Regions from separate parts of the Streptomyces sp. NPDC044044 genome, predicted to be linked through region 1. Evidence: riboswitches for the same ligand, from Rfam matches in the RefSeq annotation. Region 1 holds a riboswitch; the other holds the start of a gene.
The links. Region 1 has a riboswitch for S-adenosylmethionine ahead of AC07AG_RS01590 (glutathione S-transferase C-terminal domain-containing protein). Riboswitches for the same ligand answer to the same signal wherever they lie in the genome.
Positions count from the first base shown of each region.

Region 2: linked by a shared signal. The riboswitch ahead of AC07AG_RS35715 (aminotransferase class V-fold PLP-dependent enzyme) and the one ahead of AC07AG_RS01590 (glutathione S-transferase C-terminal domain-containing protein) in region 1 are both predicted to bind S-adenosylmethionine.

Region 1 is NZ_JBWKFG010000001.1:329,694-336,658, reverse strand. Features, by position in the region: gene AC07AG_RS01600 (LLM class flavin-dependent oxidoreductase) at 1-579, opposite strand, end outside; gene AC07AG_RS01595 (putative leader peptide) at 686-841, opposite strand; SAM riboswitch class IV at 1,089-1,233, shown strand; gene AC07AG_RS01590 (glutathione S-transferase C-terminal domain-containing protein) at 1,491-2,270, shown strand; gene AC07AG_RS01585 (M13 family metallopeptidase) at 2,383-4,344, opposite strand; gene AC07AG_RS01580 (ATP-binding cassette domain-containing protein) at 4,405-6,669, opposite strand; gene AC07AG_RS01575 (S1 family peptidase) at 6,888-6,965, shown strand, end outside.
Region 2 is NZ_JBWKFG010000010.1:457,924-464,888, reverse strand. Features, by position in the region: gene qcrB (cytochrome bc1 complex cytochrome b subunit) at 1-1,125, shown strand, start outside; gene trpD (anthranilate phosphoribosyltransferase) at 1,293-2,357, shown strand; SAM riboswitch class IV at 2,432-2,548, shown strand; gene AC07AG_RS35715 (aminotransferase class V-fold PLP-dependent enzyme) at 2,713-4,122, shown strand; gene AC07AG_RS35710 (glycerate kinase family protein) at 4,074-5,282, opposite strand; gene AC07AG_RS35705 (SLC13 family permease) at 5,314-6,726, opposite strand; gene AC07AG_RS35700 (response regulator transcription factor) at 6,810-6,965, opposite strand, start outside.

The DNA of each region.
Region 1 (6,965 bases):
GTCCTCCCAGCTGTCCCAGAGCCTGCGCACGGCTTCGATGTAGTCGGCCGCCTCGTCGAAGAGGTCGGCGGTCAACTCCCGTACGGCCGGTGTTCCGAGGTCCTCGATGCGGAAGGCGGGGAAGGTGCGGCGGCCGAAGTGCGCGGCCTCGTTCCGGCGTGCGGACACCTGCACGCGGACGCCGGCGCGGCCTTCGCTGACGTAGTCGAGCGTGGCGATCGCCTTGGATATGTGGAAGGGCTCCGTGTGCGTGGCCACCACGGTCGGCACAAGCCCGATGTGACGGGTCAGGGGCGCGACACGGGCGGCGATGAGGACGGCGTCGAGCCGCCCTCGTACCTGATCGGTGCGTCCGTCGGGTTCGGTGAAGTGCGAGGACTGGAGGCCGAGTCCGTCCTCGATCGTCACGAAGTCCAACAGGCCGCGTTCGGCCTCGGTGACCAGATCGGCCCAGTACTGAGCGGTGAGCAACTCCCTTGGGCGGGCGTCGGGTTCGCGCCAGGCGGCGGGGTGCCAGCCCGCGCCGTCCAGCGCGACGGCGAGGTGCAGCGAGGCAGCGGAGGGAGCGGAAGAGGGCAACGCGGACGAGGGTGAGGGTGATGACGACACGAAGGAGTGCCTTCCTGATCGACCGTACGAGAACACCGGCCCCTCGGTTCCGAGGGTGCGGCGGCGGGGTGACGGGTCAGGAACGACAGAGCGCGCCGGCGACGCGCTGGAGGTCGATGTGCGGCCGGGAGTACAGATGCACCTGGCGGCTCGGGGCGATCGTGACGACACGCAGGTCGGACACGGGCGGCAGCACGGACGACGTGGACGGCACAGCGGAGACCGCCGACATGTCCGCCACCTCCGCTCGGCAAGCCAGGGCTTGACGCCGATACTCGTAACCTGCTCGGGACGTTACGTGAGGTCCCAGCGGTGCGCAATGCCCGTCGATCATGGGCGTCCTCACATCGCCGTACGCGCCTCGTCGTCCGTCTCCGTCAAGGACAACCGCCGGGCCACTCCTTCTGTTCCGCCTCCGGGCAGGGAGTCGCACGGCCTTCTTGACGGGGCCCTGTGCCCGGACCCAGACTTCCGGGGACGGTCACGATTGTCAGCGCCCGCCCGGCAGGCTCCCTGCCCGAGCGGTTCATCGGCCCCGGCCCGCTGACAGGCAACCCTTCCGCCGCGACGGGGTGCCCCGGGTGACGACCGGGTCCCGCCGTGGCGGCGGGGCAAGCGCGGCCCGGTGGCAACGGGCCTCGACGGCAGGGCTGGTGGACATGTCCAGGGCGGTCGGTGAGAGGAACAGCACCCAGCGGCCTCTCCTGTCCGCGCCCCGGCCCCGCCCCCGCGTGTTGACCAGACGGCTGCACATCGACCTGCTGCGCGTGTGCAGCGCATCGGCTCCAGCCGTCTGACGTCCACGCGTCACCCCTCTCCCTCCGCTGTGCCACCGCCGCCGTGCGCGCGGTCGGCGCGCCCCCTCACCTGTCTGGAGAGCCATGCCCGAGACCACGTCGCACCCGTCCCACCCGGCTTCCCTCGCGGATCCGTGTCCCCCGCACGAAACCGTCCCGGGCGGCAGCTGTCGCGCGCCGATCCGCAGCCGCATCGGCGCCGACCTGGCCGGCGGCTTCTACCCGGCGCCGCACCGCTACCACCTGTACCTCTCTGCCGGATGTCCGCGCTCCTTGCGCGTCTCGATCACCCTCGACCTGCTCGGGCTCCGGGAGTCGGTCACCACCACGCTCCTGACACCGCACACCACCGCGGCGGAACTCGACGCGCTGCACCGCTGCTACGAGGCCACCGAGCACCACTTCGACGGCCCCTTGACCGTTCCCGCCCTGTGCGACCGCTGGAGCGGGCACGTCGTCAGCAACCACACGCCCGACATCCTGCGCGACCTCGCCTGCCGCCTCGCCGCGCACGGCAGCGGCCCTCGCCTGCGCCCATCGGCCCTGGCAGCGCACATCGACACCTGGCACGAACTCCTCGCGAGCCCCCTCACCCACGAGACGCTGGACCGACTCGACAGCCGTCTGGCCTCCCACCCGTACCTCGTGGGCGACGAACTCACCGCAGTGGACGTGGACTTGTGGGCAGCGCTGGTCCACCCCACTCCGGACGCGGCCGAGCCCGGCGACTCCCACCCCCACGTCCGCGCCTACGTCCGCCGCCTGCACACCCACCCCGCCTTCTACGCCAACGGCCCTCACCCCAGGGCCGCGAGCACCTCCCGCGCCACCCGTTCCCCGCTCTCCACCCCGCCGTCGAGGTAGCCCTGGCCGTGCGTGCTGGTGTGTTCGCCGCTCGGACTCCCTCATCAGGGACCACCCGTTGTGCGGTTCTCGCAGCGGCGGCCGCGGCAGGATCGCCGCGGCCGCCGGTGGATCACCAGATCCGGACGCGCTCCGCGCGGTCCAGCCAGAGACCGTCGCCCTCCGCCGTCCCGAACGCCTCGTGGAACTCGTCGAGGTTGCGGACGATGTTGGCCCGGAACTCGGGCGGCGAGTGCGGGTCGATGGTGAGGTACTGCTGCTCCTGCTCCTTGCGGCGCTTGGTGCGCCAGCAGTAGGCCCAGTTCATGAAGAGCCGCTGCGAGCCGGTCGTGCCGTCGCTCTCGGGCATCGGGGCGCCGTCGAGCGCGATCTTGTACGCCGTGTGCCCGATGGTCAGGCCGCCCAGGTCGCCGATGTTCTCGCCGACGGTCAGGGAGCCGTTGACGAACTCGTCGGGCAGGTTGCGGGGCGAGAAGGCGTCGTACTGCTTGACCAGCGCCTTCGACTTCGCCTCGAACGCGGTCTTGTCGGCCGCGGTCCACCAGTCGTTGAGGTTGCCCGCGCCGTCGTACTGCGCGCCCTGGTCGTCGAAGCCGTGGCCGATCTCGTGGCCGATGACCGAGCCGATGCCGCCGTAGTTCTCGGCGGGGTCGGCGTCGGGCGAGAAGAACGGCTTCTGCAGGATGCCCGCGGGGAAGCAGATCTCGTTGGTGCCCGGGTTGTAGTACGCGTTGACCGTCTGCGGCAGCATGAACCACTCGTCGCGGTCCACCGGCGCACCGATCTTGGCGAGCTGCCGGTCGGACTCGAAGGCGTCCGCCGCGTGCGCGTTGCCGAGCAGGTCGTCGGGGGACACCTCGAGCGCCGAGTAGTCGCGGAAGGTGTCCGGGTAGCCGATCTTGGGACGGAACGTGGCGAGCTTCTCGTACGCGCGCTCCTTCGTCTCGTCCGTCATCCAGTCGAGGCGCGCGATCGACTGACGGTAGGCCTCAAGGAGGTTGGCGACGAGGTCGTCCATCATCGCCTTGGAGCTCGGCGGGAAGTGCCGCGCCACGTACTCCTTGCCGACGGCCTCACCGATGGAGCCCTCGACGAAACCGACCGCCCGCTTCCACCGGGCGCGCAGCTCCGGGGTGCCGTTGAGGGTGCGGCCGTAGAACTCGAAGTTGTTCCGGACGAACGCGTCCGTGAGGTACGGAGCGCACGAGCGGAGCACCCGGACCAGCGTCCAGTCACGCCACTGCCCGATCGGCACCTCGTCGAGGACCGCGGACAGGTGACGGAAGAAGGACGGCTGACGGACGCACGTCTCGGCGATGGTGGCGTCCGAGCCGCCGAGCCCCTCGGCATAGCCGCGCCAGTCGAAGTGCGGCGCCAGGGTGATCAGTTCGTGCAGGGTGAGGAGGTTGTAGGTCTTCTGCACGTCACGCGTCTCGGCCCGCTCCCAGTGGCCCGCGGCGAGACGGGTCTCCAGGGCGAGGACCGTCTGCGCGGCCTCGGCGGGCGCGGCGTGCTGCCCGAGCGTGAGGAGCTCGGTGAGATAGGCGACGTACTTCTCGCGGATCTCGGCGAACTTCTCTTCGCGGTAGTACGACTCGTCGGGCAGGCCGAGCCCGCCCTGGAGGACGTTGAAGAGGTAGCGGTCGGAGTCGCGGTCGTCCGTGTCGATGTACGTGCCGAAGAGGCCGGAGCCGCCGGTCCGCTCGAAGCGGCCGAGGAACGCGGCGAGCTCCCGGGTGTCCCGCAGCCCCGCGACCTCGTCGATCAAGGGCTGCGCGGGGGCGAGCCCGCGGGCGGCGATCGTCTCCTCGTCCATGAAGGAGGCGTACAGCGTGGCGATCTTGCGCGCGTCATCCGGGACGGCGCCGGACGACGCGGCCGACGCCAGATCCTGGATGATCACCTTCACTTGTTCCTCGGCCGTGTCGACCAACTGCACAAAGGGGCCCCAGCTGGAGCGATCCTCGGGGATCGCCTCGGTCTCCAGCCAGTGACCGTTGACGTGGCCGAACAGGTCGTCCTGCGGCCGGATCTCAGGGTTCATGCCCGCGCGGGCGTCATCCAGCATGCTCATTCACGCACCCTACGCGGACACGCCCCCCGAGCACGATCGGCCGGTCACCGCGGGCACGCCTCATCCAGCGACGTACTCCCGCAGGTGCTGCGCCGTCACGGTCTGCGCATCGGCCACCAGGGACGCGGGCGTCCCGGTGAACACCACTTGACCGCCGTCGTGGCCGCCGCCGGGGCCGATGTCGATGATCCAGTCGGCGTGCGCCATCACCGCCTGGTGGTGCTCGATGACGACCACCGAGTTGCCGTCGTCGACGAGGCGGTCGAGCAGGGCGAGGAGCTTGTCCACGTCGGCCAGGTGCAGTCCGGTGGTCGGCTCGTCCAGGACGTACGTCGATGACTTCTCGGCCATGTGGATGGCGAGCTTGAGGCGCTGGCGCTCACCGCCGGAGAGAGTGTTGAGCGGCTGGCCGAGCCGCAGATAGCCGAGGCCCACATCGCTGAGGCGGCCGAGGATGGTGTGCGCCTGGCCCGAGGGGAAGAAGTCATGCGCCTCGGCGATCGACATGCCGAGGACCTCGCTGATGTTCTTGCCGCGCAGCCGGTAGGTGAGGACCTCCGCCGTGAAGCGCTCCCCCTCGCAGGCCTCGCAGACGGACGCCACCCCGGCCATCATCGCCAGGTCGGTGTAGATGAGCCCGATGCCGTTGCACTTGGGGCAGGCGCCCTCCGAGTTCGCGCTGAACAGCGCGGCCTTGACGCCGTTGGCCTTGGCGAACGCTGTGCGGATCGGGCCGAGCAGTCCGGTGTAGGTCGCCGGGTTCGAGCGGCGCGAGCCGCGGATCGGCGACTGGTCTGCCACCACGACGCCCTCCCGGCCGGAGAGATAGCCGTGGATCAGCGAGCTCTTGCCGGACCCCGCGACCCCGGTCACCACGGCGAGCACCCCGAGCGGGATGTCGACCTCGACGTCCTTGAGGTTGTGCAGATCGGCGCCCTTGATGGACAGCTGCCCCTTGGGCACGCGCACCTGTTCGCGCAGCTGGGCCCGGTGCTCCAGGTGCCGTCCGGTCAGCGTGCCGGAGGAGCGGAGCCCCGCCACGTCGCCGGTGAAGCAGATCTCGCCGCCCGCCGTTCCGGCCCCCGGGCCGAGGTCCACCACGTGGTCGGCGATCGCGATGACCTCGGGCTTGTGCTCCACCACGAGCACCGTGTTGCCCTTGTCGCGCAGCCTGATGAGCAGGTCGTTCATGCGCCGGATGTCGTGCGGGTGCAGGCCGATGGTCGGCTCGTCGAAGACGTACGTCACGTCGGTGATGCTGGAGCCGAGATGGCGGACCATCTTCACGCGCTGCGCCTCGCCGCCGGAGAGCGAACCCGATGTGCGGTCCAGGCTCAGATAGCCGAGCCCGATCTCGACCAGCGATTCGAGCAGCTCGCGCAGGCTCGTGATCAGCGGCGCGACAGCGGGGTCGTCGAGTCCGCGTACGAACACGGCCAGATCGCTGATCTGCATCGACGAGCAGTCGGCGATGTTCAGGCCGTCGATCCTCGACGACAGCGCCGCCGCGGTGAGACGCGTGCCGTCGCACAGCGGGCACCGCGCGAACACCACGGCCCGGTCCACGAAGGTCTTGATGTGGGACTGGAGGGATTCGCGGTCCTTGGCGAGCCAGGTCCGCTGCATCTTGGCGATCAGGCCTTCGTACGTGAAGCCGTTCGAGCCCACCTTCACCTTGACCGGGGGCTTGTGCAGGAGGTCGTTCCACTCCTGCTCGGTGTAGTCCTTGAGCTTCTTGTCCGGGTCGTGGAAACCGGAGTTGACCATGATCTGCCAGCTCCAGGAGTCCACCGCGTAGTACGGGATCGTGATCGCGCCCTCGTTCAGCGAGAGCTCGCGGTCCACGAGCTGGTCGACGTCGACCGTGGAGGCCTCCCCGGTGCCCTCGCACTCGGGGCACATGCCTTCGGGCAGATTGAAGCTGAAGGCGCCCGATGTCCCTATCTCCGGGACGCCGAGGCGGCTGAAAATGATCCTGAGCATGGTGTACGCGTCGGTGGCGGTGCCCACCGTGGAGCGCGAGTTGGCGCCCATCCGCTCCTGGTCGACGACGATCGCCGCGCTGAGATTGCGCAGGCCGTCCACGTCGGGGCGGCCCAGGCTCGGCATGAACGACTGGATGAACGCGGTGTACGTCTCGTTGATCAGCCGCTGGGACTCGGCGGCGATGGTCCCGAAGACGAGCGAGGACTTCCCGGAGCCCGAGACTCCGGTGAAGACGGTGAGCCGCCGCTTGGGGATGTCGAGCGAGACGTCGCGCAAGTTGTTCTCGCGGGCGCCTCGCACCTGAATCACGTTGTGGCTGTCGGCGGGGGTGACCGTCACTGATGCTCCTTGGCCTGAACCGGGCGGAAGGAAAAGCGTACACCGTACCCAGTCCTCGTCCGGCATCAATTTTCCGACACCAATTGCCGCCCAATGGCGCTGAGTTGGTATGGACATGACGACCAAGCCGCTCCTATGCTCCGCCTGAACTCATCGTGAGAGCGCTCTCATCACCCTGTTCCTCCCCACCACGATGGAACGACAGAAAGGGCACTGCCATGAGACGCAGAACCGGAGTGCGCATCGCCTTCTCCTCCTTGCTCCTGGTCGGCACCTGGGCGAGCGCCTCGCTCGCC
Region 2 (6,965 bases), on a different contig from region 1:
GACGACCTGCTCTCCGGTACCGGTGTGCGCTTCATGCAGGGCGCCGTCCTGTCCGTGCCGATCGTGGGCACGTACCTGTCGATGTTCCTGTTCGGCGGGGAGTTCCCCGGCGGCGACTTCGTGGCCCGGTTCTACTCGGTGCACATCCTGCTGCTGCCGGGCATCATGCTCGGCCTCGTGGTGGCGCACCTGATCCTGGTCTTCTACCACAAGCACACGCAGTTCGCGGGCCCCGGGAAGACGAACAAGAACGTCGTCGGCATGCCGCTGCTGCCGGTCTACATGGCGAAGGCCGGAGGGTTCTTCTTCCTGGTCTTCGGCGTGATCGCGGCCATCTCGGCGATCGCCACGATCAACCCGATCTGGGCGCTCGGTCCCTACCGTCCCGACCAGGTCTCCACCGGAGCCCAGCCCGACTGGTACATGGGCTTCTCCGAGGGTCTGATCCGTGTCATGCCGGGCTGGGAGATCAACGCCTGGGGTCACACGCTCGTCCTTGGCGTGTTCATCCCGCTGGTCATCTTCCCGCTGGTCCTGGTCGCGATCGCGGTCTATCCGTTCATCGAGTCCTGGGTCACCGGCGACAAGCGCGAGCACCACATCCTGGACCGCCCGCGCAACGTCCCGACCCGTACGGCCTTCGGCGTCGCGTGGATCACCTGGTACTTCGTGCTCCTCGTCGGCGGTGGAAACGACCTCTGGGCCACGCACTTCCACCTGTCGATCAACTCGATCACCTGGTTCGTGCGCATCGCCTTCTTCGTGGCACCGGTCCTCGCCTTCATCGCCACCAAGCGGATCTGCCTGGGTCTGCAGCGGCGCGACAAGGAGAAGGTCCTGCACGGCCGCGAGTCGGGCATCATCAAGCGCCTGCCGCACGGTGAGTTCATCGAGGTCCACGAGCCGCTCAACCAGGAGCAGCTGCACACGCTCACCGCGCACGAGCAGTACGCGCCGGTCGAGATCGGCCCCTCGGTCGACGAGAACGGCGTCGAGCGCAAGGTGACCGGTTCGCAGAAGCTCCGGGCCAAGCTCAGCAAGGGCTACTACGGGGATGACAACCAGATCCCCAAGCCCACCACCGAGGAGTACAAGGAGATCACGAGCGGCCACGGCCACCACTGATCCTCCGAACGCTCCGACGTTCTGACCCAAGGTCGCCACGGCGAGAGCCCCGTCCCTGCATCCAGTGCATGGACGGGGCTCTTTGCCGTCCCCCGGGCTGGATAAGGTGGTCCCGTCCCCATGTGCCGGGATGCTTTCTTCCTACGCTGACGAACCCAGGAGCGGCTATGAGCGCTGTGACCCCCGCAGGAGGCAATACCGCGGCGGCCCGTTCCTGGCCGGGTGTGCTGAACGGCCTGCTCGACGGGAACGACCAGAGCGCCGACGACACGGCCTGGGCGATGGACCGCATCATGCGGGGCGAGGCCACCGACGCGCAGATCGCCGGCTTCGTCGTGGCGCTGCGGGCCAAGGGCGAGACCGTGGAGGAGATCTCCGGTCTCGTGCGCACCATGTACGAGCACGCCAATGTGATCGAGGTGCCGGGGCGGACCGTCGACATCGTCGGCACGGGCGGTGACGGTGCCAAGACCGTCAACATCTCCACGATGTCCGCGATCGTCATCGCAGGCGCGGGCGCGAAGGTCGTCAAGCACGGCAATCGCGCCGCGTCGTCGGCCAGCGGCGCCTCCGACGTGCTCGAGAAGCTCGGCGTGAACCTCGAGCTCACCCCGCGGCGGGTCGTCGAGGTCGCGGAGGAGGCGGGGATCACCTTCTGCTTCGCGGTGAAGTTCCACCCGGCGCTGCGGTACGCGGGCGGTGCGCGCAGCCAGCTGGGGATCAGGACCGTGTTCAACCTCCTGGGTCCGCTCACCAACCCGGCCCGGGTGCGCTCCCAGGCCGTCGGCGTCGCCGACGCGCGGATGGCGCCGATCGTGGCAGGCGTCTTCGCCGAGCGCGGGCACTCCTCCCTCGTCTTCCGCGGTGACGACGGCCTCGACGAGCTGACGACCACGTCGACCTCCCGGGTCTGGGTGGTGCGGGACGGCGCCGTGCGCGAGGAGTCCTTCGACCCGCGCGACGTCGGCATCGACCTCGTCCCCGTGGAGGCGCTGCGGGGCGCCGACGCGTCGTACAACGCCGAGGTGGCGCTGCGCCTCCTGGACGGCGAGACCGGGCCCGTGCGGGACGCCGTGCTGCTCAACTCGGCGGCGGCCCTGGTGGCCCTCTCGCCGGGCGAGGGGAGCCTCGTGGAGCAGATCCGCGGGGGCATCGCGCAGGCGGCCGATTCGATCGACTCCGGGGCCGCGAAGAAGGCCCTGGAGCGCTGGGTGTCGGCCAGCAACAGGTGAATGTGGCGCACACCGCAGTCCGGATCCCGGACTGCGGTGGGCACCGGGAAGATCGTGTGGCAAGATGCTGCGCAGGTCATGAGTGACAGCGATTAGGCCCCGGCTCGCTGTCCGGCAACCCTCCGTCCGTGGCGGGGTGCCCCGGGTGAAGACCAGGCCGTGGACAGCAAGGTCCATGGCAAGCGCGGACCCCTGCGAACCCTGGGGTCCTGGTCCTCAAGGGAGCAGTCTCGTGAGCAAGCGAATGCGATAGGGCTTTCCGGCCCCTTTTCCGCACCCCCTTTTCTCTTCATCACTGCAGCGCCGTGACGGCGCCCTCGCAGTGAACTCGCCTGCCTTCCCACGGGAGTTCGCCATGTCCGCACGCTCTGTCGCCACCACCACCACCGATGCCGCTGCCGCCTCCGCCGCCTCCGCCGACCCCTGCTGTGCCGCGCCGCTGCCGGTGCTCGGCCGTGACGTCACCGTGCCGCTCGTCACCGGCGGCGAGGTGACCTACGCGGCGCTCGACTACGCGGCGAGCGCCCCCGCGCTGCAGCGGGTGTGGGACGACGTGGCCGCGTACGCGCCGTACTACGGCAGCGTGCACCGCGGTGCCGGGTACCTCTCGCAGCTCTCCACCGACCTCTTCGAGAACAGCCGCGTCACCGTCGCCGAGTTCCTCGGCTGCCGCGAGGACGACCAGGTCGTCTTCACGCGCTCGACCACCGACTCGCTGGGCCTCCTCGCCGCGGCCCTCCCGGCCGACTGCCAGGTCTTCGTCTTCGAGACCGAGCACCACGCCTCGCTCCTGCCGTGGCGCGACGCCCGCGTGACGTACCTGAACGCGCCGCGCACCGCCGACCAGGCCGTCGCCACCCTGGAGCGCGCCCTCGCCGACCGCGACCCCTACGGGCCCGCCCTGGTCTGCGTGACCGGCGCCTCGAACGTCACCGGTGAGCTGTGGCCGGTCAAGGAGCTGGCCGCCGCCGCCCACGCGCACGGCGCCCGCATCGTCCTGGACGCCGCGCAGCTCGCGCCCCACCACCCGGTCTCCATCGAGGAGTTGGACGTCGACTGGGTCGCCTTCTCCGGTCACAAGCTGTACGCGCCCTTCGGCTCGGGCGTCCTCGCGGGCCGTTCCGACTGGCTGCAGGCGGCCGAGCCGTACCTCGCGGGCGGCGGCGCCTCGCGGAAGGTCGCGCGGCGCAGCGACGGCGGCGTCGACGTCGAGTGGCACGACACCGCCGCGCGGCACGAGGCCGGATCGCCGAACGTCATCGGCGTGTACTCGATCGCCTCCGCCTGCAAGGCCCTGACCGAGGCGGGCTTCGACGAGCTCGTCGCCCGTGAGCGCCACCTCATCGCGAAGGTGCGCGAGGGCCTCGCCGACGTGCCCGCCGTGAAGGTGCTCTCGCTCTTCGGCGACGACGCGCCGCGCGTCGGCGTCATCTCCTTCGTCGTCGAGGGCTGGAACAGCTCGCACTTCGCCGCCGCGCTCTCCGCCGAGTACGGCATCGGCGTACGCGACGGTCTCTTCTGCGCCCACCCGCTGGTGCGCACCCTGCTCGGCAGCGACCCGCAGACCCAGGGCGAGTGCGGCGCCCCCGAGGCCGCGCCCGGCGAGAAGTCGCTGAACGCGATCCGCGTGAGCTTCGGCGCGGGCACCCCGGACGAGCACGTGGACCGTTTCGTGCGCGCCGTCAAGGAGCTCGTGGCGGACGGTGCGCGCTGGAACTACCGCACGGAGGACGGGCGTTGCGTGCCGGACACCACGGCAGCCTGAGCCCTGGGCCGTCCCTTCAGGCGTGACCCCAGCAGGATCATCCGCAGGGCCCGCTCGGTCGCGTCGGTGAGGAACTCGCCGCCCCGGCCGAGCGCCTCGGTGAGCGAGACCGGCGCGGGCAGGATCGCGCTGTAGGCGTCCACGCCCTCGGCCCGTACGTGGTGCGCGCCCTGGCCGATCGTGCCCGCGAGGACGAGGACCGGGCGGCCGAACCGCTTGGCGCGCCGGGCCACTTCGGCGGGGATCTTGCCGCGTGGCGTCTGGTGGTCCAGGGCACCCTCTGCGGTGACGACGAGGTCGGCGCGGGCCAGGCGTGCGTCCAGGTCCAGGTGGTCGAGCAGGACGTCGAAGCGGGGCAGGAGCTGGGCGCCCAGTGCCGCGAGGCCTGCGCCCAGGCCGCCGGACGCACCCGTTCCGGGGCCTTGGGAGAGGTCCGTCGTGACGTGCAGGTCGCGGGTCAGGATGTGCGCCCAGTGTTCGAGGGCCGCCGCGAGCTGTTCGACCTGCGTGGGGGTCGCGCCCTTCTGGGGGCCGAAGACGCGGGCCACGCCGCGCTCGCCGGTCAGGACGTTGAAGGGGTTGCAGGCGACGCGGATCTCGGTGTCCTTGAGGCGGGGGTCGAGCCCCGAGGGGTCGATGCGGCTCAGGCGGCTCAACTCCCGTCCCCCGCGCGGCAGTTCCCAGCCGTCCGCGTCCAGGAGCCGGGCGCCGAGCGCCTGCAGAGCACCCGCGCCCCCGTCCGACGTGCCGGAGTCGCCGCAGCCCACCAGGATGCGGCGGGCGCCCGCGTCGAGTGCGGCGCCGATCAGCTCGCCGACGCCGTACGTCGTCGTGGCGCCCGGGTCGCGCAGATCGCGCGGGACCAGCGAGAGCCCGGCGACCGCGGCCATCTCCACGACGGCGGTGCCGGAGGGGAGCAGCGCGAAGTGCGTGCCGATCCGCTGGCCGACGGGACCGGTGGCGGGCAGCGCGACCAGGCGGCCGCCGCCGGTGGTGGCCAGGGCGCGCGCGGTGCCCTCGCCGCCGTCCACCAGGGGAATCAGGTCCGTCTCGGCGTGCGGGACGACACGGCGTACTCCCTCGGCGATGGCCTCGGCCGCGGACGGCGCGGACAGGGACTCCTTGAAGCCGCTGGGGGCGATGGCGAAACGGGTCAGCATGGCGGTCTCCAGAGTGGATTCAAGGGTGGGGTCAACGGATGGGCACGCCGAGCAGCGGCCAGAGCGCGACGGCGAAGAGCAGGACGAGCGCGGCGGTCAGCGGAGCAAGGACCGCGGAGAGGCGCAGCAGGTCGCGCGGGGCGTAGGTGGGGGTGCCGGGGATGTCGGCGAAGAGCGTGACGGGCTTCGCGGACGCGGGCAGGGTGTGGCAGAAGCCGGCGGCCGCGGTGGAGGCCAGGGCGGCGGCGACCGGATTGACGCCCGCGCCGACGGCCGCCGCGACCACCAGCGGGACCAGGACGGACGAGCGGGCCGAGCGGGACTGCAGGAGCAGGTGCGCGGCCGTGCTGACCGCCACGACGACGGTCAGGAAGAGCCAGGGCGGCACATCCAGCGGAACCCCGCCCACCAGCCACTTCGCCGCCCCCGACTCGGCGAGCGCGACACCCATCGCCATGGTCGCGGCCATGAAGAGCAGCAGCGACCACGGCACCGTCTTCAGCGCGTCCTTCAGGCGTACGGTGCCAAGGGCGGGGGACGAGGCGACGACCGCGCCGATCAACGCGACGACGGCGGGCGGCACTTGGTGGAGCGGTTCGCTGCACCAGAGGGCGACGACCGTGGCGAGCAGGAGGGCGCAGCGGGTCTCGGCGGGCTCCCAGGCTCCGGTCACCGGCTGCTCGCTGTGCTCCTGGAGCTGCTCGACGGTGATGTGGACCGGGCCCTTGCGGTCGGCCCGCCGTGTCGTCGTCAACAGGACCGCCTCCGCCGCCAGATGGGACGAGGCGATGGCGAGCGGCAGCCCGAGCAGCATCCACTGCGTGAAGCCGATGCGCTCCCCGGTGGCCTCCCACAGCACGGACACCGTGATCAGGTGCGCGCCCGCGCCGATCAGGGTCGCGACCGCGGAGAGCAGGATGACGGTCGGAAACAGCAGGGCGAGCATCACCACCAGGCGCCTGCGGTCGGCGAGGACCTTGGCGAGGGCGAGGAAGACGGGCAGGGCGAGCGCGGCGCGGCCCGACGTGGCGGGCACCGCGAAGGCCGTGACGACCAGGGCGGCCGTCGTCAGGTGCGTCAACTGCCGTACGCTGCGCGCCCCGCTGACGAGGAAGGCCGCGGCCCGGCCCGCGAGTCCGCTGCGGGCCACGGCGGCCGCGAGCACGAAGGCGCAGATCAGCAGCCAGACGGTCTCGTCACCGAGGGTGCCGAAGAGCGTGTCGCTGCTGATCACCCCGGTCGCGGTGAGCGCGAGGCCGGCGCCGAGCGCGATGTACGTGTCGTCGATCGGCGTACCGATCCACGCACAGGTCGCGAGCGCGAACACGGCGAGGGTGAGCCGTGCGTCGCCGCTCAGGCCGGGGAAGTTGCCGGGCACCACCAGCAGCGCGCACAGGCTGAGCGCGACGCACAGGGTGATGGCTTGGCGGGGATTCAGGGTCACACGACGAGCCTCGGGGCCTGCCGTGAGCCCTCAATGAGCCGCGGATGAAGGAAAGTTCACCCGCGCGGGCCAGGTCCCAGAGGTCACGCCGGCAGTCGATACCCCATGCCGCGCACCGTGTCCACCCGCTCGGCGCCCAGCTTCTTGCGCAGCGCCCGTACGTACACGTCCACGATGTTGGACCCGGGGTCGAAGTCATAGCCCCACACGTGCGACAGGATCTGCTCCCGCGAGAGCAC